DNA from 4 places in the Alistipes dispar genome. Region 4 is predicted to be linked to each of the others. Evidence: riboswitches for the same ligand, from Rfam matches in the RefSeq annotation. Region 4 holds a riboswitch; each other region holds the start of a gene.
The links. A riboswitch is a leader RNA that binds a small molecule or an ion and turns the genes downstream of it on or off. The one in region 4 is predicted to bind cobalamin.
Positions count from the first base shown of each region.

Region 1: another riboswitch for cobalamin. It lies ahead of FME97_RS12035 (DUF5074 domain-containing protein); the one in region 4 lies ahead of FME97_RS09875 (DUF5074 domain-containing protein).
Region 2: another riboswitch for cobalamin. It lies ahead of FME97_RS08855 (DUF5074 domain-containing protein); the one in region 4 lies ahead of FME97_RS09875 (DUF5074 domain-containing protein).
Region 3: another riboswitch for cobalamin. It lies ahead of FME97_RS01190 (anaerobic ribonucleoside triphosphate reductase); the one in region 4 lies ahead of FME97_RS09875 (DUF5074 domain-containing protein).

Region 1 is NZ_AP019736.1:2,882,257-2,889,856, reverse strand. It holds gene FME97_RS12045 (sensor protein KdpD) at 1-922, shown strand, start outside; gene FME97_RS12040 (sensor histidine kinase) at 924-2,648, shown strand; cobalamin riboswitch at 2,828-3,051, shown strand; gene FME97_RS12035 (DUF5074 domain-containing protein) at 3,243-5,225, shown strand; gene FME97_RS12030 (PKD-like domain-containing protein) at 5,239-6,963, shown strand; gene atpD (F0F1 ATP synthase subunit beta) at 7,549-7,600, shown strand, end outside.
Region 2 is NZ_AP019736.1:2,099,729-2,107,328, reverse strand. It holds gene FME97_RS08870 (polyprenol monophosphomannose synthase) at 1-479, shown strand, start outside; gene FME97_RS08865 (GtrA family protein) at 490-861, opposite strand; gene FME97_RS08860 (ArnT family glycosyltransferase) at 936-2,690, opposite strand; cobalamin riboswitch at 2,709-2,920, shown strand; gene FME97_RS08855 (DUF5074 domain-containing protein) at 3,039-4,106, shown strand; gene FME97_RS08850 (TonB-dependent receptor) at 4,121-6,217, shown strand; gene FME97_RS08845 (ABC transporter substrate-binding protein) at 6,214-7,365, shown strand; gene FME97_RS08840 (adenine nucleotide alpha hydrolase) at 7,378-7,600, shown strand, end outside.
Region 3 is NZ_AP019736.1:214,357-221,956, forward strand. It holds gene FME97_RS01190 (anaerobic ribonucleoside triphosphate reductase) at 1-2,318, opposite strand, end outside; cobalamin riboswitch at 2,369-2,568, opposite strand; gene FME97_RS01195 (TIGR03905 family TSCPD domain-containing protein) at 2,688-2,936, shown strand; gene FME97_RS01200 (GlsB/YeaQ/YmgE family stress response membrane protein) at 3,021-3,278, shown strand; tRNA gene FME97_RS01205 (tRNA-Gln) at 3,630-3,700, shown strand; gene FME97_RS01210 (thioesterase family protein) at 3,847-4,221, opposite strand; gene FME97_RS01215 (DUF4294 domain-containing protein) at 4,351-4,926, shown strand; gene FME97_RS01220 (hypothetical protein) at 4,932-5,657, opposite strand; gene FME97_RS01225 (alpha-N-acetylglucosaminidase TIM-barrel domain-containing protein) at 5,786-7,600, opposite strand, start outside.
Region 4 is NZ_AP019736.1:2,346,031-2,353,630, forward strand. It holds gene FME97_RS09865 (ROK family transcriptional regulator) at 1-486, opposite strand, end outside; gene fabD (ACP S-malonyltransferase) at 653-1,534, opposite strand; cobalamin riboswitch at 1,583-1,790, shown strand; gene FME97_RS09875 (DUF5074 domain-containing protein) at 1,966-3,054, shown strand; gene nagB (glucosamine-6-phosphate deaminase) at 3,258-4,052, opposite strand; gene FME97_RS09885 (6-phosphogluconolactonase) at 4,131-6,080, opposite strand; gene FME97_RS09890 (carbohydrate-binding family 9-like protein) at 6,082-6,720, opposite strand; gene FME97_RS09895 (phosphotransferase enzyme family protein) at 6,726-7,600, opposite strand, start outside.

The DNA of each region.
Region 1 (7,600 bases), 540 kb from region 4:
CCTCGTAGCAGGGCTTCCTGTCATTCCGCGCCGCCGGCTTTTCTACAAGGGCAAGGAGCTCGAAGAGCTGGACATGCAGGGCGTCATCAACCTGCATCCCGAGATCGTCGTCGTGGACGAACTGGCCCACACCAATATCGAGGGCAGCATCAACTCCAAGCGGTGGCAGGACGTGATGCAGATTCTCGATGCAGGCGTCAGCGTCATTTCGGCCATCAACATCCAGCATATCGAGGGCGTGAACGAGCAGGTGCAGGAGATCACCGGCATCGAGGTGCACGAGCGCGTGCCGGACAGCGTGCTGGCCATGGCGGACGAGGTGGTCAATATCGACCTGACGGCCGACGAACTGATCGCCCGGCTCAAGGCGGGCAAGATCTACAAGCCCGAAAAGGTCCCCACGGCGCTCAACAACTTTTTCCGGCAGGAGAACATCCTCCAGTTGCGCGAACTGGCGCTGAAGGAGGTCGCGCTGCGTGTGGAGAAGAAGGTCGAGAACGAAGTGATCGAGAAGCCGGCCCAGCTTAGCGACCGTCTGCTGGCCGTGATCGACAGCAGCGAGAAGCGCGCCCGGCGACTGATCCGCAAGACGGCGCGCATGGCCACGCACCTCAATGCGGGCTTTCTCGTGCTCTACGTGCAGAGCGACAGGGAGAGCACCGACCGGATTCCGCTGGCCAACCAGCGTTACCTGATCAACAACTTCGATCTGGCCGCGGAGTTGGGCGGCGAGGTGATGCGCGTGCATTCGAATCATTTTGTCGAGGCGGTCGCGGACGTGGCCATTTCCCGCAAGATCAGCCTGGTATGCATCAGCAAACCCCGTTTCAAACTCCTCTCGCTGCTCGTGACGGCCGCGCGGATGCGCCGGTTGCTCAACCGGCTGGCGGGCATGAACATCGACTTAATCATTTTGTCGTGATATGAACCTACGATACAGATTGACATTGGGAATCGGCGTGTTGTTCGTCCTGATTCTGCTGCTCGGAGGACTCTCCGTCGGTTACGTGCGGCAACTCTCCGCCGCGTCCGGGAACATTCTCGCGGACAACTACAACTCGGTGCATTACGCCGAGGAGATGCTCCGGTCGCTGGACCGCCTCTCGCAGGATTCCTCGTCGCGGGCGACGCTCATCCGCAGCCTCAGCCTGCAGCGGCAGAACATCACGGAGGTGGACGAGAGCGAGGCCACGGCGTCGCTCGGCCGCCGCATCGCGGCCCTCACGGACACGGTGACTCCGGACCGGATAAGGCTCGTCCGCAGCGACCTCTACCGGATCATGGACCTCAACATGGCTTCGATCCGCATGAAAAGTTCCGAGATGGAGGCGCGTGCGGCCGACGCCGTGTGGTGGCTGACGGTCATGGCGGTCCTCTGCGTAGTGCTCGCCGCGGCCTTCCTCGTGCAGTTCCCGGCGGTGATCCTGCGCCCGATCGACAAGCTCAAGCGGGGCATCACGGAGATCGCCAACCACAACTACGAGGAGCGGCTCGACTTCGGGGGCAACCGCGAGTTCCGCGAGGTGGCCGAGTCGTTCAACGACATGGCCTGCAAACTCTCGGAATACCGCCGCAGTTCGCTCGATTCGCTCATGATCGAAAAGAAGCGCATCGAGGGGATCGTGAACAGCCTCCACGAACCGATCGTCGGACTGGATTCGGAGCGCAACATCCTCTTCATGAACGACGAGGCGTGCACGATCCTGAATCTGAAGCGCGGCGAAGTGATCGGCCGCAAGGCCGCGGAGGTGGCTCTGAACAACGATCTGCTGCGGAGGCTGATCCGCGAGCTCTACTCCGAACCGAAGGAGGACGAAGGACAGAAGGAGCCGCTGAAGATCTACGCCGACAACAAGGAGAGCTATTTCCAGATGGAGAACATCCCGCTCCATATCGTTCCGGTCGGCGGGCAGCGGAAGCAGTTCATCGGCAACGTGATCATCCTGAACAACGTGACGCGCTACAAGGAGCTGGATTCGGCGAAAACGAATTTCATCTCCACCGTCTCGCACGAGATGAAGACGCCCATTTCGTCGATCCTGATGAGCCTCCAATTGCTCGGCGACAACCGGCTGGGTTCGCTCAACGACGAGCAGAAGGCGCTGATAACGAGCATTAAGGACAGCAGCGACCGGCTGCTCAACATCACGGGAGAGCTGCTCAACATGACGCAGGTCGAGTCGGGCAAGCTGAAACTGATGCCCAAGATCGTCAAGCCGATCGAGCTGATCGACTACGCCGTGCATGCGACGCAGGTGCTCGCCGAGCGGTTCCACTGCTTCGTGGAGGTGGAATACCCCGAGAAGATTTCGAAACTCTTCGTCGATAACGAGAAGATCGCGTGGGTGGTGACGAACCTCCTGTCGAACGCCATTCACCACTCGCCCGAAAATTCGCGCATCATCGTGGGAGCCTGCCAGCAGGACAAGGTCGTGAATATCTACGTGCAGGATTTCGGCCGGGGAATCGACCCGCGCTACCACAAGAGCATCTTCGAACGCTATTTCCGCGTTCCCGGCACGAAGGTGCAGGGCAGCGGTCTGGGACTGGCTATTTCGAAGGAGTTCGTCGAAGCGCACGGCGGCACGATCACCGTGGACAGCCAGATCGGCAAGGGCAGTCGCTTTACGATCTCCCTTCCGGCCTGATCCGGATTTTGGTGTTATTTTTGGTGGCGCCGCCGGCACAAAGCCGGCGGCGTTTTTTGCGGGCGGCGCGCGGTGCATCCCTCCCCTGCCGCACGGCGGCGCGGAACGCCGTGCCGGGCCTCTGCGGCCGGAGCGATGAAAAAAATCGGAAAAATCTTGTCGGATTCGTTTTTTTAGCCTATGTTTGTCTTCGCAAAGGTTTCCTTTCCGCACCCGGCGACGGGCCGCGGCGGGGAATGAAAAGGGAACGCAGTGAAAGTCTGCGACAATACCCGTTGCTGTGAGTTTCCGCTCCGTGAAGGAGCACGAGAGGTTTCGCAATCTTTGCCACTGGCCGCAGGCGCGGCCGGGAAGGCGCGGAACCGGAACGAGTCAGAAGACCTGCCTTTCGCATTTTACAGAGGATTTGTTGCCTGCGGGACTACGGGCGAGAATCAGAACAGCGATTTTCCCCCTGCCGTCCGGCCCGTCCCGGTCGCGAAACGCGAAATTTCGGAGGTGTGCGAATGTCCGTTTTGAATTTTCCGCCGTATCCTGCCAGGAGGATGCGGCTGATTTTTTTATCGGATATGTCAAACTTAAAAAACGGAAGGAATGAGAAAACTGGTTACACTTCTGATGCTCGCCATGCTCGGCATGGCGACGTGGAGCTGTTCGTATGACGACGACGACCTTTGGGCGGAAATCGACGGGATCAGGAACGAACTGGCGGCGCTCAACGAGAAGGTCTCCTCGCTGCGGACGGTCGTCGATGCGCTGGAGAAGAACAAGACGATCTCGGAGGTCGTCGAGACCGACGAGGGGTGCACGATCGTCTTCAGCGACAAGACTTCGGTGACGATCGCCGACGGGGCAGACGCCCCGGTCATCGGTATCGACCGCGTCGAGGGCGTTTACTATTGGACCCTCGGCGGCAAGGGTAATTTCCTGACGGACGACGAGGGGAACAGGATTCCCGTATCGGGCGAGGCGCCCGAGCTGGCGGTGGATGCCGAGGGGTACTGGACCGTTGACGGCGTGCGTGTAGAGGACGCTTCGGGCAAGGAGGTCAAAGCCTCGGGCAAGGACGGCGACGCCTTCTTCAGGTCGGTGACCGACGGGGAGACCGAGGTCGTTTTCGAACTGACCGACGGGCAGACGATCGTCATACCGAAGACCGGGGCCGTGTTCGGTTTCGTGCAGTCGGAGGACGGCCGCGGTTGCTTCGTGTTCGGTTTCGGGGAGCGGAGGACGCTGTCGCTGCGTGTGGCCGACGTGACCACGGCCGATTTCATGAACGTCCCCGAAGGGTGGACGGCATCGTTCGATCTGGCTGGCAGGAGCGTCACGCTGAAGGCTCCGGCCGCTTCGGATGGCGTTTCGTATGCCGGCGGCATCGTCACGCTGATCGGTATCCGCGCCACGGGCGAGACGGTGTTCGCTTCGGCCGAGGTGTGCGCTTCGGTGGATTTCACGGACGCCGGAGGCACGTTCGTCGTCTGCGAGGGCAACATGACCTCGGCCAACGGCATGCTGGTCTGGTACGACAAGTCCGGCAAGGAGTACGAGGAGGTGTTCGAGCAGGCCAACGGCGGCAAGGAGATCGGCAATGTCGTGCAGGATATGTTCATGGCCAACGACCGGATTTACCTGCTTACGCAGAACGGCGGTTCGATGAACGGGGCCGGACGGTTCGTCGTCTGCGACGCCCGGACGATGCGCATGGAGTATGCCGATCCGCTGGTTATCAAAACTCCCGAGGGCAAGGATACATGGCCGCAGCATCTGGTGGTCGTCAGTCCGACGAAGGCCTATGTGCAGTATTCCGAGTCGGGCATGGAAGCCACGTCGGGCATCTGCGCGCTGACGCTGGGCGACGGTTCCGTCGAGGTGGGCGCCACGGTGGAGGGTACTTTCGGGGCGTTCTCCACCGAAGGGGCCGTCAAGACCCGCATGGTCCTCTCCCGCGGCAAGCTTTTTGCCGGATGCGGCCACAGTCTGGTCATCGTCGATCCGGCGACGGATGCCGTCGAGAAGCGGATTACTTACGAAGGCCGTCAGGTCAAAGGTGTCGTCAAGGGCGCCGACGGCAATATCTATTTCGCGCTGGCCGGAACCTTTACCGGCAATCAGAACATGGGCGCCGATTTCACCTCCGCGGCGAAGATCGTGGGCATCGACCACGAGGGCCGCGAAATTCTGAATGAAGAACTGCCCGAGGCCGTGCGGTTCCCCGTGGCCACCTGGTCGCCTGCCGTCGGCATGTGCGCCGACTTCACCGGTCCGTACCTCTATTTCGTGGATACGGACTCCTTCAGCGCGACCACCGTGACACGTTACAACTACGAGACGAAAACGGCCGACGTGCACTGGCTTTCGGCCGGCGAGACCGTTTACGGCATCATGGGCCAGCATCCGACGACCGGAAAACTGTGGGTCGGCATGTCGAATTACGTGAGTTCGAATATCTGCGTGTACGACGTCTCGGGCGCTTCGCCGGTTCAGGAGAGCCGTTTCTCCTACTCCGCGCAGAAGGGCGCGAGCCCGGCGGGCATCGACTTCGCCTATCGTTACACGTCGGAATGGCTCGGCAAATGATATGCGCAGTCCGATGAGAAAAGCCGCGATCGCGCTGTTCGGTCTTCTTCTGACGTCGTTCGCCGCCTGCAACCGGGACGGGGTCATCGAGGCGGATGCGTCTCCGGCTCCCGTCATCGCGCTCGACAGCGAAACGGGCGTGTACACGGTGAAGGCGGGGCGCGAACTGACCATCAGCCCCCGTTACGAATACGCCGACGACGCCCGTTTCAGTTGGACGGTGGACGGCCGGGTGATCGGAGAGGAGCCGTCGCTCGTCTTCCGCGCGGAGACCGTCGGGAAGGTTTACGTGCTGCTGGAGGTTTCGACCCGGTACGGTACGGCGAGCGAGGAACTGCGCGTGGACGTGACGGCGCTCGAAGTACCGACCGTTTCGATTCCCGGTGCGGAGGAGGGCTTCACGATCCTCACGGATTCCGATCTGGTGCTGAAACCTTCCGTGGCCGAAGTCTCGATCCCCGTCTCCTACTCGTGGAGCGTGGACGGCAGGGAGGTTTCTACGGAGCGGGACTATACCTTCCGGAGCGCCGAGGCCGGGACCTATGCCCTGCGTTTCGCGGCCTCGAACGAAGACGGGACGGATACCGTCGAGTTTTCCGTGCGGGTCGCTGCGCCCGAAGACATGCCGTTCGGCTGGACGTTCGAGCGGACCGAGTACAATGTCTCCGCAGGCCGCACCATCCGCCTCATGCCGCTCGACGTGGTAAACGCCTTCGATGCGGAGTATGTCTGGACGCTCGACGGTAAGACCGTGCAGCGGGGCGCCGATCCCGCCTACCGTTTTACCGCGGCGGAAGAGGGCGAACACCGCGCGACGGTGACGATGCGCAACTCGCATCTGTCGGTGTCGCAGACCCTCACGGTCCGTGTCTGCCCTCCTGCCGGACGCTACTACCGCCCCCGTTCGGCGACCAGCGGCGCCGACTGGGACCGGGTGTACGAGTTTCTGCCCGCTCCCGGGCAGTTCGTCAATGAGAATTGCACCGCTGCGACGATGGAGGAGGCCTGCGCCTATGCCGAGGACCGGATGATGCGGAACACCTACGTTTCGCTGGGCGGTTTCGGCGGGTATATCGTCGTGGGCTTCGACCACAGCATCGACGCTTCGGGCGGCTACGACCTGGCCATCGTGGGCAACTCGTTCGAAGGCTCCTCCGAGCCGGGGATCGTCTGGGTCATGCAGGACGAGAACGGGGACGGGCTGCCCAACGACACGTGGTACGAGCTGAAGGGTTCGGAGACGGGCAAGGCGGAGACGTTGCAGGATTATGCCGTCACCTACTACCGCCCGCGCGGCGCCGGAATGGAGACGCGCTGGACAGACAACCGCGGCGGCAGCGGGTCGATCGACTACCTGAAGCAGTTCCACGACCAAGGGTACTACTACCCTGCGTGGGTGGAGGCGGAAAGCTATACGCTGCGCGGAACACGTCTCGAAGCCCGCAACTACGACCAGTCGGGCAACGGCTCCTATTGGGTCAATGCCGCGTACGAGTGGGGTTATGCGGACAATTTCAGTCCGATCGACCGTCTGACCGACGACGACAACGTTTCGGCCGCGGCCAATCCCAACCATTTCCGGATCGCGGACGCCGTGACGTTCGAGGGCGAGCCGGCCGGGCTGGAGTACATCGACTTCGTGAAGGTCCAGACGGGGGTGAATGCCAAGAGCGGCTGGCTCGGAGAGCTTTCGACCGAGGTGTTCGGATTCTACGATTACCGCATGAGACGCGAATGAACCGTCGGTCGCGTCGCTCCGTCCGATGTCTGTCTGCGGGAGCCGGATCGTTTGGAGATTAGTGTACGTTGTCTGCCATACAACGATTCGGATCCGGTTCCCGCGGGACGAACGCCGGAGGAGCGACGGCCGGACCGGACGGCGTTCGGCGAGAGGCGCCCGCAGAAGCGGGCGCCTCGCTTTTTGGGGATGTCCGCCTGCCGGGCCCCCGGGAACCGCCGGAGTCCGAATTTCCGGGGGCCCGGCAGCGGGAATCTGGGGGATGTTTCGCCGACGCAATAAATTGCGTTTCGTATCGTTAATTCTTATGTGATATACACTCGATTTATCGGTTCTTTCGTATCTTTGCGGTTCGCCGGAGGATTCCGGCAGATTTGCCGGGATTGTCCGCCGCAGGGAGGCAGGAACGGTTCGCCGGGAAGAAATTGAACATTTTTCGGGTTGTTCGGACGAAGCCTTCCCGACGATAATCGGCTACCTTTGCGCCGTGCCGGCGGTCTGGAGACCGCAGCGGTTTCGCGGGCGGTTTTCGGCGCGGAGCATAACATTATTATTACGGATGAAAAACAGAGTTGTCGGATAGATATGGCACAAGTTGAAGGATACATTTCGCAGATCATCGGACCGGTCGTGGACG
Region 2 (7,600 bases), 250 kb from region 4:
ACGGATTCGACTACATTTGCGAAATGGACTGCGACTTCTCGCACAATCCCGACGATCTGGTGCGCCTCTCCCGCACGGCGGCCGAAGGGTACGACGTGGTGGTGGGTTCGCGCTACGTGCAGGGCGTGAACGTGGTGAACTGGCCGATGTCGCGTCTGCTGATGTCCTACTTCGCCTCGGTTTACGTGCGTCTGGTGACGCGCATGCCGTTGCGCGACGCCACGGCGGGCTTCGTCTGCTACTCGCGCCGCGCACTGGAGACGATGGACCTCGACGCGGTGCGCATGAAGGGGTACGGATTCCAGATCGAAATGAAATACACGGCCTGGAGGCTGGGGCTGAAACTCAAGGAGGTCTCGATCATCTTCGTCGAACGCCGCGAGGGCGTATCGAAGATGTCGGGCGGCATCTTCCGCGAAGCCTTCTTCGGCGTGCTGGGACTGCCGCTGCGGAAGATACGGAGAAAAGCCGCCCGCTGAACGCCCGCCCCTACAGGAACGTGAAGAAGTAGTTCATGAAGAAGTTCCAGAAGGTCACCACGCCCGTAGCGAAGAGTTTGGCGAGGTAGAAATTCAGACGGAAACGATTGTGTAGCAGATAGATCGTAGCGTTGTTGATCGCCAGGCCCACGGCCGCGATGCCCAGGAAACGCAGGTACTGCCCCGCGATGTCGGGATTCTCGTTGTGAAACGTCCAGAGACGGTTCAGGACATAGTTGGTCGTCGAGGCGCAAAGGAATCCCAGCGAATTGGCCGCATACTTGTTCAGGCGAAGCCACTCCTTGCAAAGATAGGTGATTCCGAAGTCCACGAAGAGACCGGAACCTCCCACGACGCAGAATTTCAAAAACTGTTCGATCATAACTGACTGACTCTCTCACCGGACGGCACACCGCCCGCCGTTCTCATATTGTCGTCCCTCCCGGGGGACGGGTTTCATTCTTTACCGGATTCCGCCGCCGCGACCTCCGTCCGGACGGGTTTTCCGTTGAACCAGTTGGTATAGCCCTCGCGGCACAGGGCGAAGCCCGCCTCGAACTGCGCGCCGGAGAGCCGCTGCGGCACGGGGAAGATCACCTCGTGCGACACCTCGCCGCCGGCCGGAATCGTGAAACGGTCCTCCAGCGGGAACTCCTCGACGCGGAAGCGGCCGTGCTTCCAGAGCATCGACAGCCGCACGCCCTGCGGCTCCATGCCCACACGGATCGCATAATCGTAAGGATTCGAAAAGCACAGCCGGAGCCGCAGCGTATCGCCCGCAGCGACGCGCCGGGGCATTCCTCCGATCGTGACGCCGACCTTGCGCACGGGGCGGAAATCCGGATCGACGAACCACGTGAAGCTGCGCCCGTTCGCCAGCCGGACGGTCCGCACGCGTCCGGTCGTGTCGGCTATCCCGGGGGGGGGACACTCGACGAGCACTTCGCGGCCCGCGAAACGCGAGTCGTCGTCGCGGAACTGCCATTGGTGCGTACGATAGCGGATATTGGGCTGGCAATAGGCTTCGCCGCCCGTATAGAAAGCGTATTTGGCCGCGACGGCGTAGCCGTGGCGGAAAACGACCGGACGGCCCTGCGCCTCGGCGGCGATGGCGCCGTAGCTCTCGGAATTGTCGAAGACCTCGAAACGGAGTCCCAGCGGATTGAAGATCATCTCGACACGCACGGCGGCGACGAGCAGCAGGGTCGCACCGCCGGCTGCCATCGCGTACCGCCGCGTGCGGGGATGGCGGCGGACATAGGCGAAGGCGACATAGATCAGTCCGAAGACCGAGACGATCACCCACTGCGGCTGCACGTAGCCGCGCAGCGACGAGAGGAGGAAAAAGCCGATGAAGGCCGCGGGCAGCAGTTTCAGCGCCCGGCCGACGGCCGACTGCGGCCGCGTCTTCCGCCATGCCTGCACGTAGATCGGCACGAGGAAGGGATTGAAAACCACCAGCATGTTGGCGAGGAACTCGACGACGTAGCCCGGACGGAAAACCGAGTTGCGCGCCGAGAGGTGGTAGATGAACGAAGCCCAGTCGTGGTGGTACTGCCACACGAGGTGCGGCACGAGCAGCACGGCGGCGACCGCTCCCGAAGCGTAGAGCGCCGGGCGGGCGAAGAGCCGCGGATTGGCCGCCAGGGCGAAGAGCAGCACCAGGGCGCCGTGGTATTTGCTGTAAGCCATCAGCGCGATCGCCGCACCCATCCAGAGCCATGCGAGGCGGCGGCCCTCCGAGAAGTTCCGGAACGTCCACAGGAAAACCGCCGACGAAGCCAGCAGCGGCCCGTCGGGCACGGCGATAAAGCCGTAGAGCTGCAACAGGAGCGTCGAGGCCGAAAGCATGACGAACAGCGTCGCATCGCGCCGCACGGCATCCGCCGGACGGACGAGCCTCCACAACGCCCAGAGATAGAGCGGCTGCAACACGGTAAAGAAGAACCGCACGCCCAGCTCGCCGCCGAAGAGCCGCTCCCCGAGCCACACGAGCAGCGCCGTCACGGGCGGATGGTCGAAATAGCCCCATGCGAGCCGCTGGGCGAACATGTGGTAATAGGCCTCGTCGTTGGCCAGCTCCGTGCAGCCCGCCTCGATCAGGTTGGCGCACCACCACACCCCGAGCCACAGGGCAACGAGCCCGTCGGCCCCGAGCGAGGCGAACGATCTTTTGAGCGACTCCTTCATATCGGACCGCAAAGGTAGCAAAATATTCCGAATTTTTCCCTACCTTTGCGGTCGCAAGGTTTTCGCGCCGGCCGTTCTCCGCGGCGCGGATGAAAAGGGAATCCGGTGAGAATCCGGAGCAGTGCTCGCTGCTGTAAGTCCCCTCCCCTGCGGGGAGAAACTGTTTTGCCGCACTCTTTGCCACTGGGACAGACCGGGAAGGCGCGGCGGACGGGACGAGTCAGAAGACCTGCCTTGCCGTACGGATTTGCACCCGCGGGTTTCGGGTCGGAATCGGATCGTCGGAGCGCACCGTTCTCCGGTCTCCCCTCCCTACCGTCCCGCCGCCCCGCCGGCGCGCCGCCGTACCGAACGAACGGTTTGCGGAACATGAAACGGATCATACGATACACACTCCCGGCCGCAGGCTGCCTCATGCTGCTCACGGGCTGCATGAAGTGGGACTACGGCACGACGGAGGAGTTCTCGGCCTCGGGGCGGGGACTGTTCGTCACCAACGAGGGAAATTTCCAGTACGGCAACGCCACGCTCTCCTATTACGACCCCAAGACCAAACGGGTGGAGAACGAGGTTTTCTTCCGCGCCAACGGCTTCAAGCTGGGCGACGTGGCGCAGTCGATGACCGTCCGCGACGGCGTGGGCTGGATCGTGGTGAACAATTCGCACGTCATCTTCGCCATCGACATCGACACCTTCCGGGAGGTGGGACGCATCACGGACCTCACCTCGCCGCGCTACATCCACTTCCTTTCGGACGAAAAGGCCTACGTGACGCAGATCTGGGACAACCGCATCTTCATCGTCAATCCCAAACGCTACGAGATCACGGGCTACATCGAGTGCCCCGGAATGACGATGGAATCGGGCTCCACGGAGCAGATGGTGCAGTACGGCAAGTACGTCTATGTCAATTGCTGGTCGTACCAGAACCGCATCCTGAAGATCGACACCGAGACCGACGAGGTGGTGGACGAACTGACGGTCGGCATCCAGCCCACGTCGCTCGTGATGGACAAGAACCACAAGTTGTGGACGATCACCGACGGCGGCTACGAAGGGTCGCCCTACGGCTACGAAGCCCCGTCGCTCTACCGCATCGACGCGGCGACGTTCGAGGTCGAGAAGCAGTTCCGGTTCAAGCTGGGCGACTGGCCCTCGGAGGTGCAGCTCAACGGAACGCGCGACACGCTCTACTGGATCAACAGGGACATCTGGCGGATGCAGGTGGAGGAGGAGCGCGTGCCGGTGCGCCCCTTCATCGAGTACCGCGACACGAAATACTACGGACTGACGGTCGATCCGCACAACGGCGACGTCTATGTGGCCGACGCCATCGACTACCAGCAGCAGGGTATCGTCTATCGCTATACGGCCGAGGGCGAACAGATCGACCGGTTCTATGTGGGAATCATCCCCGGCGCATTCTGCTGGAAATAACGGATACAGGAAGTATGAGAAAGACGACGGTTCGGATAGTCGCGGCGCTGCTGTTTCCGGCGGCGCTCCATGCCCAGGGCGGCGCGCAGCCGCCGCAGGAGGCCGCCGCGGAGGCCCGGCCCGAGCGGAACATAGCCATCCGCGAGGTTCCGATCTGGGGCCGGCGGCCGATGAAGGAGATCGGCGTCGAACGGACGACGTTCGACTCGGTGACACTCAAGGAGAACATCGCCCTGTCGATCGCCGACGTGCTGACGTTCAACTCCCCGCTCTTCGTCAAGCAGTACGGCCGGGCGACGCTCTCGACGGTCTCGTTCCGCGGCACAGGACCCTCGCATACGCAGGTGACGTGGAACGGAATGCGCATCAACAACCCGATGCTCGGCATGACCGACTTCTCGATGATCCCGTCGTATTTCATCGACGACGCCTCGCTGCTGCACGGCACGTCGTCGGTCAATGAGGCGGGCGGGGCGCTGGGCGGCGTGGTGAAGCTCTCGACCGCACCGGCCGCCGCCGACGGATTCGGCCTGCAATACATCCAGGGAATCGGCATGTACCGCACCTTCGACGAGTTCCTGCGTCTCACGTGGGGCGACGAGCACTGGCAGGTATCGACCCGAGCCGTTTACCAGTCCTCGCGGAACGACTACAAATACCGCAACCGCGACAAGAAGGAGAACATCTACGACGAGGAGATGAACATCGTCGGGTCGTACTATCCGGTGGAGCGGAACAAGAGCGGCGCGTTCGACGACGTGCACGTGCTGCAGGAGATCTATTACAACACCGGCCGCGGCGACCGCTTCGGACTGAATGCCTGGTACATCAACTCGAACCGCGAACTGCCGCTGCTGACGACCGACTACGCCGACGACACCCGGTTCGAGAACCGCCAGCGGGAGCACACGCTCCGCAGCGTCCTCTCGTGGGACCGCCTGCGCCGCGACTGGAAGGTCGGCGCGAAGGCCGGATACATCCATACATGGATGGCCTACGACTACCGCCGCGACCCGGGCAACGGCATCATGACCTCCATGACCCGCTCCCGAAGCAGGATCGACACCTTCTACGGGCAGGCGGCGGGAGAATACGCCGTGGGAGACGAGTGGCTCTTCACGGCCGACATCGCGCTGCACCAGCACTTCGTCCGGAGCGCCGACAAGAACATCGTCCTGCAGCAGGGCGACAAGGCGATCGTGGGCTACGACCAGGGGCGCGTCGAGATCGACGCCGCCGTGTCGGCCAAATGGCGGCCCGCGGAGCGGCTCGGCCTGTCGGCCGTCCTGCGCGAACAGCTCTACGGCACGAAATGGGCCACGGTTCCGGCCCTCTTCGCCGACTACCTGCTCTCGAAGCGCGGCAACGTCGTGGCGAAAGCCTCCGTGTCGCGCAACTTCCGCTTCCCGACGCTGAACGACCTCTACTTCCTGCCGGGCGGGAATCCCGACCTGAAGAACGAAACCGGCGTCCAGTACGAAGCCGGGCTGTCGTTCGCCGTGGGACGCGACGCGATCTACACGCTCTCGGGCTCGGCCTCGTGGTACGACCAGCGGATCGACGACTGGATTCTCTGGCTGCCGACCACCAAAGGATTCTTCTCGCCGGTGAACATCAAGGAGGTGCACGCCTACGGCGTGGAGGTGCGGGCCGACCTGTCCGTCATGCTGGCCCGCGGACTGAAGCTCGACCTCGACGGGACCTTCTCGTGGTCCCCGTCGATCAACGTAGGCGAACCGATGAGCCCGGCCGATCAGTCCGTGGGCAAGCAGCTTCCCTACGAACCGGAGTTCTCGGGCACGGCGACCGGACGCCTCGCATGGCGCTCGTGGGGGCTGCTCTGGCAGTTCTGCTATTACAGCGAACGCTACACCATGTCGAGCAACGACATCACGCTCACCGGACGGCTCACGCCCTACGTGATGAACAACCTCTCGCTCGAGAAGGGCTTCGCGTTCCGCCGGGCCGACCTTTCGCTCAAGGCGACGATCAACAACCTCTTCAACGAGGAGTACCTCTCCGTCCTCTCGCGTCCCATGCCCCGCATGAACTGCGAATTCTTCATCAACGTCAAACCCAAATGGGGAAAGAAAAACCGAACCGCGAAATGATACGACCGCTCCGCCGCTTCACGCTCTGCGCCGCCGCGCTGCTTCTGGCCGCCTGCGGCGCCCGTCCGGGGACCTCGCTCGAGGAGTTCCGCACGACCGTCTACCGCCCCGCCTACGCCGCAGGATTCGAAATCGTCGGGGCCGAGGGCCTGCAAAGCACGATCCTACGGACCCGGACCCCGTGGCAGGGGGCCGCCGAAGGGACCGCCACGGCGCTCTTCATCGCCCGCAACGGGGAGACTCCCCCTGCGGGATTCGACGGACAGACCGTCGAGGCCGGGGCGCAGCGCATCGTCTGCATGTCCTCGACCCACGTGGCGATGCTCGACGCCGTGGGGGCCGCACCGCGCATCGTCGGCGTCTCGGGCCGGGAGAGCATCGCCAACGGATACGTCGCCGCGCACCCCGACAGGGTCGGCGACGTGGGCTACGACGGCAACATGGACTACGAACGGCTCCTGTCGCTGCGTCCCGACCTGGTGCTGCTGTTCGGCGTGAACGGCGCCAGCCCGATGGAACCCAAGCTGCGCGAGCTGGGCATCCCGTTCTGCTATATCGGGGAGTATCTGGAGGAGTCGCCGCTCGGCAAGGCCGAGTGGCTCGTGGCCGTGGCGGAGACGATCGACCGGCGCGAGGAGGGCGAACGGGCGTTCGCCCCCATCCCGGAGCGGTACGAGGCGCTGAAGGCGAAGGTCGCGGAGTCCGCCGCCAGACCGAAGGTGATGATCAACACCCCCTACGGCGATTCGTGGTTCATGGCCTCGGCCGAAAGCTACGTCGCACGCCTCATCGCCGATGCCGGAGGGGATTACATCTACAGGGAGAACACGTCGAACCGCTCGCTGCCCATCGACCTCGAGAAGGCTTACCTGCTGGCCTCCGGAGCCGACGTATGGATCAATGCCGGCAGTTTCCGGACGCTCGCGGAATTCCGCGCACGGCTGCCGAAATTCGCCGGCGTTCCCTGCGTCCGCCGGGGCGAGATCTACAACTGCGACCGGCGCACGAACGCCGCCGGAGGCAACGACTACTGGGAATCGGGCGTCGTGCGGCCCGACGTGGTGCTGCACGACCTGATCGCCGTATTCCATCCCGAAGCGCTCGATGCCGCCGACCGGGAGATGCATTATTATCGGAAACTCGAATAACTCCCGACCGAAATGACCAGACACAAGGCCGTCTTCAACTGGAGCGGCGGCAAGGACTCGGCGCACGCCCTCTGGCGGGCGATACGGTCGGAGCGCTACGAAATCGTCGCGCTGCTGACCACCGTCAATCGCTCGACGCTCCGTTCGACGATGCACGGCATCCCGACGGAGCTGCTCCGGGCGCAGGCCGACCGCATCGGCATTCCGCTCCACACGGTCGATCTCACGCCGAAGG
Region 3 (7,600 bases), 830 kb from region 4:
AGGTAGCCCGTGATGCGGCGCATGCGCGAGATGTTGTCCGAACCGCAGACGGGACATTTCGAGTAGATCACCCCGCGGTAACCGCACTTGCGGCAGGTGTCGATCGGATGGTTGATCGACCCGTAGCCGATGCCCGAATCCTGCATCACCTTGACGATCTTGAGAATCGCCACGGGATTCTTCTTCGCTTCGCCGTCCAGCTCGACATAGGTGATATGGCCGCCGCGCGTGATGGCGTGGAACGGCGCCTCGAGGCGGATCTTCTCGACGATCGACACCGGTTCGCGGACATCCACATGGAACGAATTGACGTAGTAGTCGCGGTCGGTGACGCCCGGAATCTCGCCGTAACGCTTGCGGTCCATGCGCGTGAAGCGGCCGCTCAGCCCCTCGGCCGGGGTCGCCAGCACGGAGTAGTTGAGTCCGTAGCGGGCCTTGTACTCCTCGACCACGCGGTTCATCGTCAGAACGGCATCGTAAAGCGTCTGCCACGCCTCCTTCGAGGTGGCGTGCCCCTCGCCGTAGATGGCCACCATCGCGTTGTGGCCGCCGATGAAGCCGATGCCCAGCGTGCCGTGCTTCAGCACGTCGCCCACCTCGTCGTTGGGTTGCAGCGCGCCGCCGCCCTTCCAGACATCGTTCGACATCATGAACGGGAACTGCCGCGCGAGGGCCGTGCGCTGGAACTGGTAGCGCTCGTAGAGCTGCTCGGCGATCATCGAGGCCGTCTTGCGAACCGATTCGAGGAAGATCTCGCGCGCCTCCTTGCGGATGGCGTGCTTGTTGCCGTCGGGAATCAGGTCCGAAGCCTCACGCACCGCCTCGATGGCCAGCCGCGGCAGGTTCATCGAGGTGAACGAGAGGTTGCCGCGGCCCCACGAGGTCTTCTCGCCGTGCAGGTCCTCGAAGACGCGCGTGCGGCAGCCCATCGTGGCCACCTCGTAGCGGAAGCGGTCCGGGTCGTCGATGCGCCACTTCTCATGGCGGTTGAACGGCGCGTCGAGGAACATGAAGTTGGGGAACAGCGCCACCGAGGTCGTGCGGCACGCCTCGACGAGCAGGTCGAAATTCGGCGTCCGGAACCGGATTTCGCCCGCCAGCGCCTTGTCGAAATCCCGGACGGCCGCCCGATAGTCTTCCTCGCACCACGAAACGCCCTCCTTGACCTTGAAAATCTGAATCGGGAAGACGGGCACTTCGCCGTGCCCCAGCCCCTCGACCGTGGCGGAGAGCAGTTCGCGGATCACCATGCGCCCCTCGGGCGAAAAGTCCGTGCCGTAGTTCACCGAACTGAAAACCACCTGATTGCCGCCGCGAGAGTGCATCGTATTGAGGTTGTGGATGAATCCCTCCATCGCCTGATGCGTCTCCTTGCGCGTGGCCTTGTAGGACTGTTCCCAGATACCGCGCAGCTCCTTGTCCGAAAGGCCGATCCCCGCATCGGCGAGGGCCCCGCCCAGCGCGGCGATCCGCTCGTCGGAGAGCTCGATCGTCGGGAGATGTTCGGCGCAGAGTGTTTTGAGCCGTCCGCGGTCCGGCTCCCCGGCCCCTCTGAGCACGCAAAGGAACGACACCGTATCGACGACATGCTTGCGGAAGGTCTTCAGTACGCCCGGAGCCATGAAACGGTCGAAGGCCGGAATCGACTGCCCGCCGTGCTGTTCGTTCTGGTTGGTCTGGAAGACGATCGTGGCCAGTGTGGCGTAGCTCTGGATCGACTGCGGCGTGCGCACCGAACCGTTCTTGGTGGAGAAGCCGCGCCGATAGATGTCCTCCAGATCGTACTGGATGCAGGTCGTGGTCTTCGTGGGATAGTAGTCCAGGTCGTGAATATGTATGTCGCCATCGCGGTGAGCGCGGCCGTGGCGCACGCCCACGAGGTACTTCAGCGCATAGTCCTTCGTGATCTCCGAAGCGAAGGTCATCATCTGCCCGGCGGGCGTGTGCGACGACATGTTGGCGTTCGAGAGGTTGATGTCGTTCTTCTCCACCGTCACGATTCCGTCCATGACCCCCTTGATCGACGAACGGCGGTCGCGCTCGACGTTGCGCCACTCGCGGTAGATGATATAGCGTTTGGCGATCGAGGGATTGAGGCGCATCAGCCGCTCCTCGACCATGTCCTGAATCTCCTCGACCGAAATCTCGTTCTTCGAAATCGCTCCGGCGACCTCCGCCGCCACACGGGCGATGGTCTGCTCCTCGTCCGTGATGCCGCCCGCACGGTAGGCTTTCGTGATGGCGCGGACGATCTTCTCCAGCGAGAAAGGCTCCGTCTTGCCATCACGTTTGATGATGGAAATCTGTGCGTAATCCATTGTAAACGAATATATGTGTTTCACAATAGGCCCCGTTTCCCCGCAGGACCGGACATTGCTGCGCGGAGGCAGGTCTTCTGACTCGCGCCGATCCGCAGACGCCTTCCCGCTCCCCGCAGGGAACAGTGGCTCGAGACGTGTCTGCGGCCTATGACGCTTACAGCAGCGGGAACTGTCCGGGATTCGCACCCGGTTCCCTCTTATCCCTCCGTCCGGCGGACGAAGGGAAACCTCCGCAAGGACAAAGGTCCGCAGAATCCGGAGCAATTCAAAGCCCCCGGCACAGAAGTTTTCAACATTTTGTGAAAGATTCCGCCCGTCTTCCCCCGCATTGCGCTATCTTTGCGCCGCAAACGACAATTACGACTCATGATCCGGAAAATATCCTACACCTGCCGGGGAACCTGCTCCCGGCAAATCGACATCGAACTCGACGGAGAGACGATCCGCAGCGTCGTCTTCACGGGCGGCTGCCACGGCAACACGCAGGGCATCGCGGCGCTCGTCAGCGGCATGCGGGCCGAAGAGGCCATCGCACGGCTCGAAGGCATCGACTGCCGCGGCAAGGGAACTTCGTGCCCCGATCAGTTGGCCTGCGCGCTGAAAACGGCGCGCTGACGCGGCGGACGCGCACCGCGGCCCGGAACCGCAGGCGGGTACGGATTTTGCACTCGGTCTTCACGTCACAAAAAACGAAAGACTATGTATTTCCTATGGTATCTGCTTATCGGGCTGGCGGCCGGATGGATCGCCAACCTGCTGGTCAAGGGCAGCGGCTCGGGCCTTATCGTCAATCTGATCGTCGGACTCATCGGCGGCGTGCTGGGAGGCTGGCTGCTCTCGCTCTTCGGACTCGTGGCGGCGGGCACGCTGGGCAGTCTCGTCACGGCCGTCATCGGGGCGATCGTGCTGCTCTGGATCGCAGCGCTCGTCTCGCACCGTAAAGCGCGCAAGGCATGAGACCGCGGCGCGACGACCGGGAGGCGCCGGGAGACGACGGAGCTCCTCGCCGGACGCATCGACGACGCGACGTCGTGCGGACCGGCCGCACCGGAGCACGTGCCGGACGGCCGGGACCCGGAAAGGAATCCGGACGGGAGGCGGGGACGCCGCAGTCCGGAGCGCACCGCGGCGATCCGCCGCGGAATTTCCTCTCCGGAGAGACCCGCGGCTCCGGAGAGACCCGCGGCCGGACGATCCGGAAAATGCGGCGGACGACAGACAATCAGCCAGCGTAAAAGATAATCTGCCCGCACAAAATTGGATATTGGGATTTTTTACGTATCTTTGTGCCGCTTTCGAGCGAATGTTTGAGCTGTGGTGTAATGGTAACACAGCAGATTTTGGTTCTGTCGTTCTGGGTTCGAATCCCGGCAGCTCAACACGAAAGGGAGAGGTCCGCGAGGACTTCTCCCTTTCGCATTTCCGCACGTAACCGGCGGCCGCCCCGCCCTTTCCGCGGAGGACGGGGAAGCCTCCGCGGAAAGGGCGGCGGGAAACCGCTCCGGATCCCGAGGATCCGGCCGGGTCACTTCACCCTGGACATGAATTTCGCGCGGTCCACCACAAAACGCACGTGAACCCCCTCGCCGATCATTCCTTCGGCATCGCGGGCCCCGACGTTGAAGGTCAGCTTGCGCCCCTCCGCCTCAGCGAGGATGGCCGTGGCCGTGATCTCGGCCCCGAGCCCCGAGGGCTTGATATGGGTCACGTTCATCTCGGCGCCCACGGTGGTCGCCCCTTCGGGCAGCGCGGCGGCCACGGCCCGCATCGCGGCGTTCTCCATGAGGGCCACCATCGCGGGGGTGGCGAATACTTCGAGGTCGCCCGAACCCATCGCAACGGCCGTATTGCCGGCCGTTACGGTCGTCGTGCTCCGGGCGGAAAGTCCCTTTTCCAACATACGCTCTCTCTTTTCGGTGTTACGTCAAACGATTTTTGAATTACCTTTGCCTCCGAACCGTATCCGCTCCGGCGGCGCCCTGTGCATTCGGGATGCGCAGGATGCGCAAAGGTAACGATTTTTCCGATCATGAAGAAACGGCTGGCCCTTCTCCTCGTCGCATGCACGGCAGCGCTCTCCGGAGCGCTGGCGCAGGGCGGCCGCGGCTTCCTCAGACAGGAGTGGATCGTCGAACGGGGCGACTCGATCCCGCTCGTGCACATCCTTCCGGTCTGTATCTTCGACCGTCCGGCGGACCTGCGCCGATATCAGAAACTGGTGCGGGCCGTCAAACGCGTCTATCCCGTGGCCAGGGCCGCCCGCGCCAAGATGGCCGAAATGGAGGGCGAACTGCTCCGCCTGCCGGACAGAAAGGCGCAGAAAGCCTATATCCGGGAGGTCTATCGCCAGATCAAGGAGGAATACACCCCCGTGGCCAAACACATGACCCGCACCGAAGGGCGCGTGCTGCTCAAGCTCATCGACCGCGAGACGGACTATACGGCCTACGAGGTGCTGCGCGAATTCCGCGGCGGATTCGTGGCCGGATTCTGGCAGGGCGTGTCGCGCATCTTCGGACAGAACCTCAAGTCGGAGTACGACAAGGAGGGTGAGGACCGGATCATCGAGCAGATCGTCGTCTATTACGAAGCCGGACTGCTGTAAAACAGTCAGAACGTCAGGGCAAGGCCGCCGCTGAGGCCGACAAACGAGCGGTGCGGCGGACCAAGCACCCGGTCAGGGCGCGGTATCCCCTCATCGAAACTGCGCGTCAGGTAGTAATGGTAGGTGAAGTCGATGAATAGACGGACACGGCCGATCGGCAGATTCAACCGTCCTCCCGCATCCGCCGTACAGACAAATCGTTGCCGGATGTCATACAAGCCCTCGTCCTGCGAATGGATCGGGCCGAAGAGCAGGCCGGGCGTCAGGCCCGCATGCAGTTCGAACACCGAAGGAACCTCCGGCACGAAGGTTTCGAAAAGGATCCGGCCGACGGAGGGGGCCGCCATATCACGGTCCGGATACCAGGTCCCGTTGTAATAACAGCCGTCGGGCGATGAGGTCGGCATGCGCCGCACGCCCGAGCGCCAGGAGAACTGCAACGGAACAGAGGCGTACTGTCCGTCGTGCAGGGGCGAGGTAAAGAGGTTGAGCCCCGTACGCAGGCCGATGTTGCGGTAGTTGTAGGCGGCAAAATCCATGGCCGCATACTGCATGGCCTGACCGGGAGCACCCGAACCGACGCCGATCTGCACCCCGTAGCGCAGGCCGATCTCCTTGTTACGGACCCGCTTTCTCACGAAGGCGGGATCCGGAGCGGATTCGGAGACAGGCTGCGCATGGAGCGCAACAAAGGCGAGACATCCGGCAAGGGCGGTCGTTAGTCGTTCCATGTTCGGCATTCGGGCAAATGCGGTATTTCCGGCAAATATAGCCTTTTCGGGTCAATCTGCAAATCCGACGGCCGAAGATGCCGAAGATACGGCACAAAACGCCAAAGACAGCTCCTTCGAGAACGGGGCTACATGCGGCGCAGCCGGGCGGCGAGCGTCTCCATCTGGCGGCGGAACTCCGCTTCGGTGCGCGGACGGGGATTGCGCGGCGTCATTTCGCCGAGCGGTCTGGCATAGAACGCATCCACGATCGGCTGCATCTCCATCCGGACGGAGTCGTAGGTCAGCACGCGCTCCCGCGACTTCAGCTCCCGGTCGATCTCTTTCATATAGAGGTCGAACTCGGGCAGGTAGTAGTAGTCGAACAACTCGCTGATGTAGGTGCGGCAATAGCTGTTCTCGGCGTTGCCCTTGAGCGCCTGCTCGAAAGCGGGATTGATCGGAGCGCGGACCTCCTCGATCCGCCGCAGGGAGGAGAGCATCGAGTAGTCGTCGTGCAGGGCGAGCACGTCGCGCAGGGCGGCGAGCAGCATCCGGGCTTCGGAACCCGCACGGCGCACCTCGGCGGCCGTCACGTCGCCCCGCTCCCAAGCCTGCTGGGCAATGAGGTAGCGGTAGTACCGCACCGTGAAGAGACGGCTCACGACCGTGCGCGCGAGGTCGATGGCATCCCGATCGACGAAGGCGTCGCCCCGGCCGTAAGGCATGGCGGCGAGCGCATCCAGCACGTCGGAAGCGCCGGCCAGTTGCGGAGCGATCCGCTCCAACGTTCGCGCGAACGTCCCGACGGCGGCCGAATCGGGCTTGGCCTGCGCGATCTCGCGGATGTCGCGGAAGCGGAGCGGCAGCTCCTCGCACAACTCCGCGAGCGGCAGCGCGGCGCGCCACGCACGCTCCATCACGGCGGCGTGCCGGCCGTAACGGTCGCGGCAGAACTCCGGAAGCAGCTCCTCGGGGCGCATCGCGTCGGGCGACCAGGCATTGCGGGTGAAGAACTCCATAACGAGCGGATCGCTGTGCGAGGTCTCGGGCCAGAAGACGAAGCCCTTGCACATGGGGTCGGACGCCGCGACGGGCAGCCGTTCGGCGATCAGGTCGTAATAGCCGCGGATGTCGTTCTCCCACTCGTAGGCATGGAAAATGCCGAACGTATAGGGGAAGCGGCCCACCACGCCCCAGTTCGTGAAGTCGGTGTTGCTCTGGTTCGACGGCAGGTCGGAGGTGTAGTCCAGGATGATCGTCCGCGCGGGATCGAGCTGCGAAAGGAGCCGGCCGATCTCCTCCCCCTTCCATCCGGGCAGGTAGAAGTCCCACGAGGCGATCAGCACGGGCGCCGTGGGATAGTGTTCGCGGAGTTTCGCAAGGATGCGGCGGTAGGCGTAGAGCTTCATCTCCAGATTGTCCGAACGGTCCTCGAACACCTCGCGCTCGGCAATGCCGATCGTATGGAACATCTGCGGAGAGCCGTATGCGTCGATATGCGTCTGCGTGAGTTTCCAGTAGTTGTCCAGATTGCGGTCGTCGCGGATATCCCACACGGCATTGCAGGGATCGCCCACGTAGGCGCCGCCCGACTGGGGGCAGAACGAGGGGTTCTCCGCCTCGAGGAACGCCTTCGGCGTGCAACTGTACCAATGGGTCATCGTGCCCATGTCCTCGGGATGGATCAGCTCGCGCTCGGCGGCATAGCGCAGTATGTGGCGGCGCAGCTCGCCGCGGTATTCGAGCGGCCAGGCCGTCGTGCGGTCGTAGAACGACCGTGGCTTGGCCTCGGGAAGCGGCCCGTCCGCGGGCGGATAGGGCACGACATCGGGGAAGGCCTTCTGGAAAACGTCGTCCATGCCGATACGGAGCATGAAGAGGTTCAACCGCTTCTTGAGCATCCAGTCGATCTCACGCTCCCACTCCCGGGGCCCCCAGTGCTCGGCCTGAAAGCGGCCGAG
Region 4 (7,600 bases):
CATGCAGACGCCCAGGCCGAGCATCTTGCTCCGCTCCACGCCGCACGAGGCGATGAAGTTCTCGATGTTCGTGCAGATGCGCTCGAGGCACTGCGGACGGTCCTGCAGCTCGAAGGTGAAGTCGTTCTCCTCCTTGATGATGTTGTTTTGCAGGTCGGTGACCATGAAGCGCATGTTGTCGCGGCCGACGTTCACGCCGACGAAGTAGATCGCCGAGTTGGCCAGGCCGAAGATGTTGGGACGGCGTCCGCCCGGAGTCTCGACCTTGCCCAGGTCCGTGACGATGTTTTCGTCCACGAGCTCCTGCACGAGTTTGGTGATCGTCGGAACGCTGATGTGCAGCTCCTTGGTCAGCTCCGAGAGCGTGCACTCGCCGTTTACGGCCATGTGCGCGATGATGTTGCGCTTGATGATGCTGTTCTTATGCGAAATGCCCTTGAGGGTGTCGTCTTCGTGTTTGTTGAAGAACTCGGTCAATGATGTCATTTTCTTCGCTTTTTTTAACTGGCGGCACAAATATAATAATTATTTCAATAGACTGCAAAAATTCTTAATAAATTTAATAAATTATTTGCAAAAATGAACAATAAAAGAGGGAACAGATTGTTTTTCAATCTGTTCCCTCTCCTTCCGCGGAATGCGGACGGATCGGTTACAACGTCGATTTCGACTCGACCGTCGCCTGGGCGTCCACCTTGCGGATCAGGCCCTGGAGCACCGTGCCGGGGCCGAGTTCGGTGAACTCTCCGACGCCGTCCGCGAGCATGTTCTTCACGATGTAGGTCCAGCGGACGGGAGCCGTCAGTTGGGCGATGAGGTTCGCCTTGATGGCTGCCGGGTCGGTATAGGGTTTGGCATCCACGTTCTGGTAGATCGGGCATGTCGGAGTCCGGAAGGGAGCGTCGTCAATCGCCTTTTCCAGCTCCTGCTTGGCCGGCTCCATCAGCGGCGAGTGGAACGCACCGCCCACGGGCAGACGCAGCGCACGGCGCGCGCCTGCGGCCTTGGCCTTTTCGCAGGCCGCATCCACGGCCTCCACGGCGCCCGAAATGACGAGCTGCCCCGGGCAGTTGTAGTTGGCGGCGACCACCACGCCGTCGATCGACGCGCAGATCTCCTCCACGGTCTTGTCGTCCAGTCCGAGGATGGCGGCCATCGTGCCGGGCTGCGCCTCGCAGGCGGCCTGCATGGCCATCGCTCGTTTCGAAACGAGTTTCAGACCGTCTTCGAACGAGAGGGCCCCGGCCACCACCAGCGCCGAGAACTCGCCGAGCGAGTGACCGGCCACGGCATCGGGTTCGACGCCGAGCGCCTTGGCCATGATGACCGAGTGGAGGAATACGGCGGGCTGCGTCACGCGGGTCTGCCTGAGCTCCTCGTCCGTGCCGGCGAACATGATGTCCGTGATGCGGAATCCGAGGATTTCATTGGCCTTCTCGAACAGCTCCCGGGCAGCGGGAACGTTGTCGTAGAGATCTTTGCCCATGCCGACGGCCTGAGCCCCCTGGCCGGGGAAAACGTATGCGTGCTTCATGATTTCAGCGAATTTTTTGTTAGCTGGGGCAAAGATACGAATTTATTTCGTATTTTTGCGCCGCAATGGTTCACAAAGGGTCCGGCGAGGCCCCGCGTGATTAAATGGGAATGCCGTGTGAATCGGCAGCAGTTCCCGCTGCTGTAAGTTCCGCAAGAGTTGCCGCGACACGCTTGAAGCCACTGATTCCGGGATGAATCGGGAAGGCGTCGCGGCTGGGACGAGCCAGAAGACCTGCCTTGCGTCTCCCGAGGGAGAATCCTCATTCGAACGGTTGCTGCGGAGAACGGTGCGTCGAACTTCGGCCCTGCGGGGCGTCGGTGCGATTGTCTGTCGGTTTGTCGGGCGTATGTGCGAAGCGGGATTCGGCTCCGGGAAAGGAGACCGGATTTACTTTTTTTATGTACTTATTTTAATAATTGATCCGAAAGATGAAAAAATCATTGCTTTTCGCACTCGCCGCGACGGTTTTCGCGGCCTGCTCTGACGACAACGGTTCGACGACACCGCCCCCCCCCGGCGCTTCCGACAAGTATCAGGGCGGATTCTACGTCTATAACGAAGGCTCTTACGGCCGGACCCCGGCGTCGGTGAACTACTACGATAAGACGACGGGCGAGTGGTCGCTCAATCTCTACCAGGAGAATAACGAGGGCGAGAAGCTGGGCAACACCGGCACGGTGGCCGTGTGCAGCGACGACAACGTTTACTTCGTGTCGAAGGAGACGCCCTGGCTGGTCGAGGTGGGGCTCGAGGACTTCCTGAAGAAATCGGCGCTGCCCGACGGCGCGCTGACCGGCCAGGCCTACGGATTTGCGCTGATCGACGGCAAGCACGGCGTGCTGACCACCTCCGAGGGCGCCTATTCCGTATCGCTCGATCCGCTGGAGCTGGGCGACGCCTTCTTCGAGGGGCGCGGTTTGGGGGGCGACGTCGCCGTGAAGGACGGGCGTGTTTTCCTCACCGCTTCGGCCGGCGAGGGGGATGTCGTGAAGGTTTACGACGCCTCGACCCTCGCCTTCGTGAAGGACCTTCCTGCCGCCGCGAAGACGGGTTTCGCCGAGGCAGGAGGCATGCTGTGGGCCGCTGCCGGGAACAAACTCTTCAAGATCAACACGACGGCTCTGACTTCGGAGGAGGTGACGCTCGGCGACGACCTCTCGGTTTACTACAACCAGTGGGCCTATACGCCGACCGGATTGCACGCTTCGAAGAAGGGTGATGCGCTCTATTTCGTCGAGGGCAGTTCTTCGGGTTACGACGTCTATCGGTTCACGATCGCCACGGGCGCTGCGGAGAAGCTCTTCCCGGCTCCGGAGGTGGACGGGACTCGCTATTCCGTTTACGGTGCGGGGCTGAATGCCGATCCCGAAAGCGACGATCTCTACCTGTTCTATACCGCCGACTGGGGCGGTCATGCGACCATCTATGTCGTGGACGGGACCACGGGCGAGCAGAAGAAGTCGTTCCCCTACACGGATGCCGAATACTGGTTCCCCTCGATGATCCTCTTCCGGTAGCCGGGCGGGCCGTTCCGGGATCCGTTCCCCGGAGGGACGCCTGTCCCGGACCTGCGGAGCCGTTTTCCGGGGTCCGCGTCCGATAAGAAAAAGAGAACGCCCCTGCCGCAACGATTCGCGGCAGGGGCGTTCTGCATTTCCGGCGGCCGGCGACCGTCTCCGGGACCGGGGCGCTCTTCTTCGCCGGGAGCGGCGGCGCCCCGTCAGATCAGGTTCTCCTTCTCGATGTCCTTGAAGTAGCGGTAGGTCGCCACGCGCAGCTCCCCGGCGGCCGGTTCGTCGCAGATCAGGATGCCGTTGGGATGCACCTGCAGGGCCGAGATGGTCCACTGGTGGTTGTACGATCCCTCCACGCCGTGACGCACCGCGCGGGCCTTCTTGGGCCCCGTGGCGAGGATGAGCACCTTCTTGGCCGCGAGCACCGTGCCCACGCCGACCGTCAGCGCCGTCTTGGGCACGAGGTTCGTGTCGCCGCCGAAGAAGCGCGAGTTCACCTGGATCGTGTCCTGCGTCAGGGTCTTGACGCGCGTGCGCGAGTTGAGCGACGAGAAGGGTTCGTTGAAGGCGATGTGCCCGTCTTCGCCGACGCCGCCCATGAACAGGTCGATGCCGCCGGCCTCGACGATGCGCGCCTCGTAGTCGGCGCACTCCTTGACCAGATCCTCGGCGTTGCCGTTGAGGATATTGACGTTCTCGGGCAGGATGTCGATGTGTTTGAAGAAGTTGTTCCACATGAACGAGTGGTAGCTCTCGGGGTGCTCCTCCGGAAGTCCGACGTACTCGTCCATGTTGAACGTGATGACGTTCCTGAACGACACGTCGCCGGCCTTGTGGCGGCGGATGAGCTCCTTGTAGGTCTCCAGCGGCGTTGAGCCGGTGGGCAGTCCCAGCACGAAGGGCGACGAGGTGTGCTGCGCCTTGTTGCGGATCTGCTCGATGATGTAGTTGGCGGCCCATTGCGCCACCTGCTGCGGGGTGTTTTCGATGATAAGTCGCATAACGGAATTTTTAGGAACGGCGGATGCGGCCCCGGAGGGGTTGTGCGGCATCCGTCCGTTATCGGTTGCTTTGTCGGATCAGAACATTTTGACGAATACCTCGATGGCCTGGTATTCGGCCATGCCGAGCTGGTCGTAGAGTTTCGCGGTGTTCTGCGTGCGCTCTTCGGCGCGCTGCCAGAACTCGCGGGGGTCGTCGCCCGGGAAGGGCATGATGTCCTTCTGCGACAGGTGGCGGTAGATGGCGTGGCGCTTCATGATCAGCTCGTCGGGCGACAGGGGCACGGCCATGTCCACCATGCCCAGCTCCCATTCCATCCAGGCGCCGCGGTAGAGCCACAGGTGGCAATCCTTCATCCACTCGTCGTCGCGGACGACCTCGAGCGCGGCGAGCACGGCCTCCATGCAGGTGCGGTGCGTGCCGTGGGGATCGGCCAGGTCGCCGGCGGCGTAGATCTGGTGAGGCTTGATCTCGCGCAGCAGTTTGACGATGATCTCGATGTCCTTCTCCGTGAGCTGGCCCTTCTTGATGCCGCCCGTTTCGTAGAAAGGCAGGTTGAGGAAGTGGGCGTTGGTGTCGGGATTCAGACCGAACGAGCGCACGGCGGCGCGGGCCTCGGCGCGGCGGATCGAGCCTTTGAGGTCGAGCAGCGCGCGCGGTTCGGGTTCGCCCTTCTTCTTGCCGGCGATGATCCGCCCGACTTCGGCGTAGTGGTCGCCGTAGCCCAGTTCGCGCGAGGTGTCGATGTTCTGCAACACGACGTCGTCGTGTACGGCCACGTTGCCCGACGTTTCGTAGGCCACGTGCACGTCGTGGCCCTGCTGCACGAGGCGGATGAACGTGCCGCCCATCGAGATCACGTCGTCGTCGGGGTGGGGCGAGAAGATCACCACGCGCTTGGGGAAGGGCTTCGATGCCACGGGGCGCGTCGAGTCGTCGGCGTTGGGTTTGCCGCCCGGCCAGCCCGTGATGGTGTGTTGCAGGTCGTTGAAGACGTCGATGTTGATCTGGTCGTAGCTGCGGCCCTGTTCGAGCAGTTCGCCCAGCGAGTTCTCGATGTAGTCCTTGTAGGTGAGTTTCAGGATCGGTTTGTGCACGACGCCGCAAAGCCATACCACGGCCTTGCGCACGAACTTCGGCGTCCAGTCGCAGGGACCCACCAGCCACGGCGTCTGCTCGCGGGTGAGCATCTGCGCGGCGTTCTCGTCGATCACCACCTCGATATTGGGGTGTGCCTGCAGGTACGAGGCGGGAACCTGTCCCGTGATCTCGCCCTCGACGACCTTCTGCACGATCTGCGTCTTGTTCTCGCCCCAGGCCATCAGGATGATGCGGTCGGCGCGCATGATCGTCTCGATACCCATCGTGATCGCCATCTTGGGGGTGTTCTCCAGTCCGAAGAAGGCGCCCGACTGCACCTTGCGGGTATTGTAGGTGAGCTGCACGAGACGCGTGCGCGAACGCGAGTAGGAACCCGGCTCGTTGAAGCCGATCTGACCGTCCTCGCCGACGCCGATGATCATGAGGTCGATCCGCGAGGCGGCGCGCTCGTAGGAGTCGCAGTACTCCGAGATTCTCTCCTCGGGGATCGTGCCGTCGGGGATGTGTACGTTCTCGGGCAGGATGTCGATGTGGTTGATGAACTCCTCGTGGATGCGGTAGTTGCGGCTCTGCTGCTCGGTCGAGCGGATCGGGTAGAATTCGTCGAGGCTGAATACGGCCACGTTGCGGAAGCTGATCTGGCCCTCCTTGTGGCGTTTCACCAGTTCGCTGTAAAGCCCCAGCGGCGTGCGGCCCGTGGTCAGGCCGAGCACGAAGGGGCGCGTCTCGTCGTACACGCCGTTCGAACAGTGCGCCTCGTTGTAGTTGCGGATCGCCCTGACGATGTTGTCGGCGACGTACTGCACGGCGCGGTATTCGTTTTCATATACGTTCGTGCGGATCTTCTCGTAGCGATGGATGATGTCGCGCGGGGCCGATTTCGCGATCAGGCCGCCGTCTTTCGGAAGTGAATACTTGTTGTTCATATTATTTGAATTTGATATGATCGAAAAATTCCGGACGGTGGAAATTCGGTTTTTCCGTCCGTATGGGGCGCCACGAGAGGAAGTGGGGGTGCGAAAGGTCGTCGCCGCACTTGAAGAGGTTGGCGCGCGCCTCCGCGCCGCTCCAGTCGGTCAGGGCGTGGCGGAACAGCGCCTGCGGAGGAATGGCCAGCACGACCGACCAGCGGTTGTCGCCTTCGCGCTCCTCGAACGGCGTGCCGGGCAGCGAGGTGTGGCGTATCACGCTTCCGAGCGCTTCGGCCGGGGCGCTGACGGTCTTTTCGCCCTGCCTGTGGTACCCCAGGAGCAGGCGTCCGATGCACGAGGTTTCGAAATTGTAGTAACTTTCGGTGTCGGGAGCGATGAAGAACTCCACGCACGAGTCGGTCCAGACCCGTCCGTTGTCCTCGGTGACCCGTGCGGCGGTGTAACGCTCGGCTACGTCGAAGCGCAGCATGAGGTAGTCGCCCGTGTGGAACATGCGGAACTGCACGTCGGGGGCGTAGGGATACGTTTCGGCCCAGTTGCAGCAGGCGATCGGCTGCGCCTCGACCGATGCGAAGGCCCGGTCCACCACCTCCCAGTCGCCGGGCCTTATCCCCGATATTTTGGCGATATCCATATCCGTTATCTGTATTTGGCGGCCGTCTCCTCCACGATGCGGCACATGGCGGGGTATTGCTCTTCCATGCTTTGCAGCAGCCGGTACTGGGCCCGTGTGCGCACGAGGTTGTGGTCCGCGTATTTGGTCTTGTAGTAGATGTCCCCGTCGATGTAGTCCATCAGGAAGCGCAGGACCTGTTCGTAGGTGATATAACGGGCCGAGAAGGCCAGATGGTCTGTCTCCGCGGCACAAAGTTCGCGGGCGCGCTGCGAAAGGTAGCCGTCGGTGTAGGCGGCGAACATGTCGGGCGAGAGCCCCACGCGCCCCGGGTCGCGGTCGTCTTCGTCTCCCGTGTTGCAGTAGGAGCGGATCGCGTCACCGAAGTCGTTGAGCGAGGGGGAGTTCATCACCGTGTCGAGGTCGATGGCGCACAATACGCGGCCCGTCCTGTCGAAGAGGATGTTGTTGATCTTCGTGTCGTTGTGCGTTACGCGCGTGGGAATCACGCCTTGTTCGACCTTCTCCCAGAAAGCGAGCATCTCGTCGCGGCGCGCCTCGATCCAGCCGATTTCGGCCGCGAGGTCCTTTTTGCGGCCTGCGGCGTCGCGGGCGAGCGCCTCGTCCCACTGCGCGAAGCGGTGGCGGATGTTGTGGAAACCCGGAATCGTCTCGGCCAGCGGTTCGGTGAAGTCCGCGAGCTGGGATTGAAAACGGCCGATCCCTTCGCCGCCTTTGCGGGCCAGCTCCGGCGAATCGGCCTTGTTGTAGGTCACCGTGTCGTCGATGAAGACCGTGACGGCCCAGTATTCGCCCTGCGGATCGAGGTGGCAGAGCCGTCCGTCGAGCGTCGGGACGACGGTCATCGCCTCGCGCTTCGGGTCGCCGCCTTCGGCCGCGA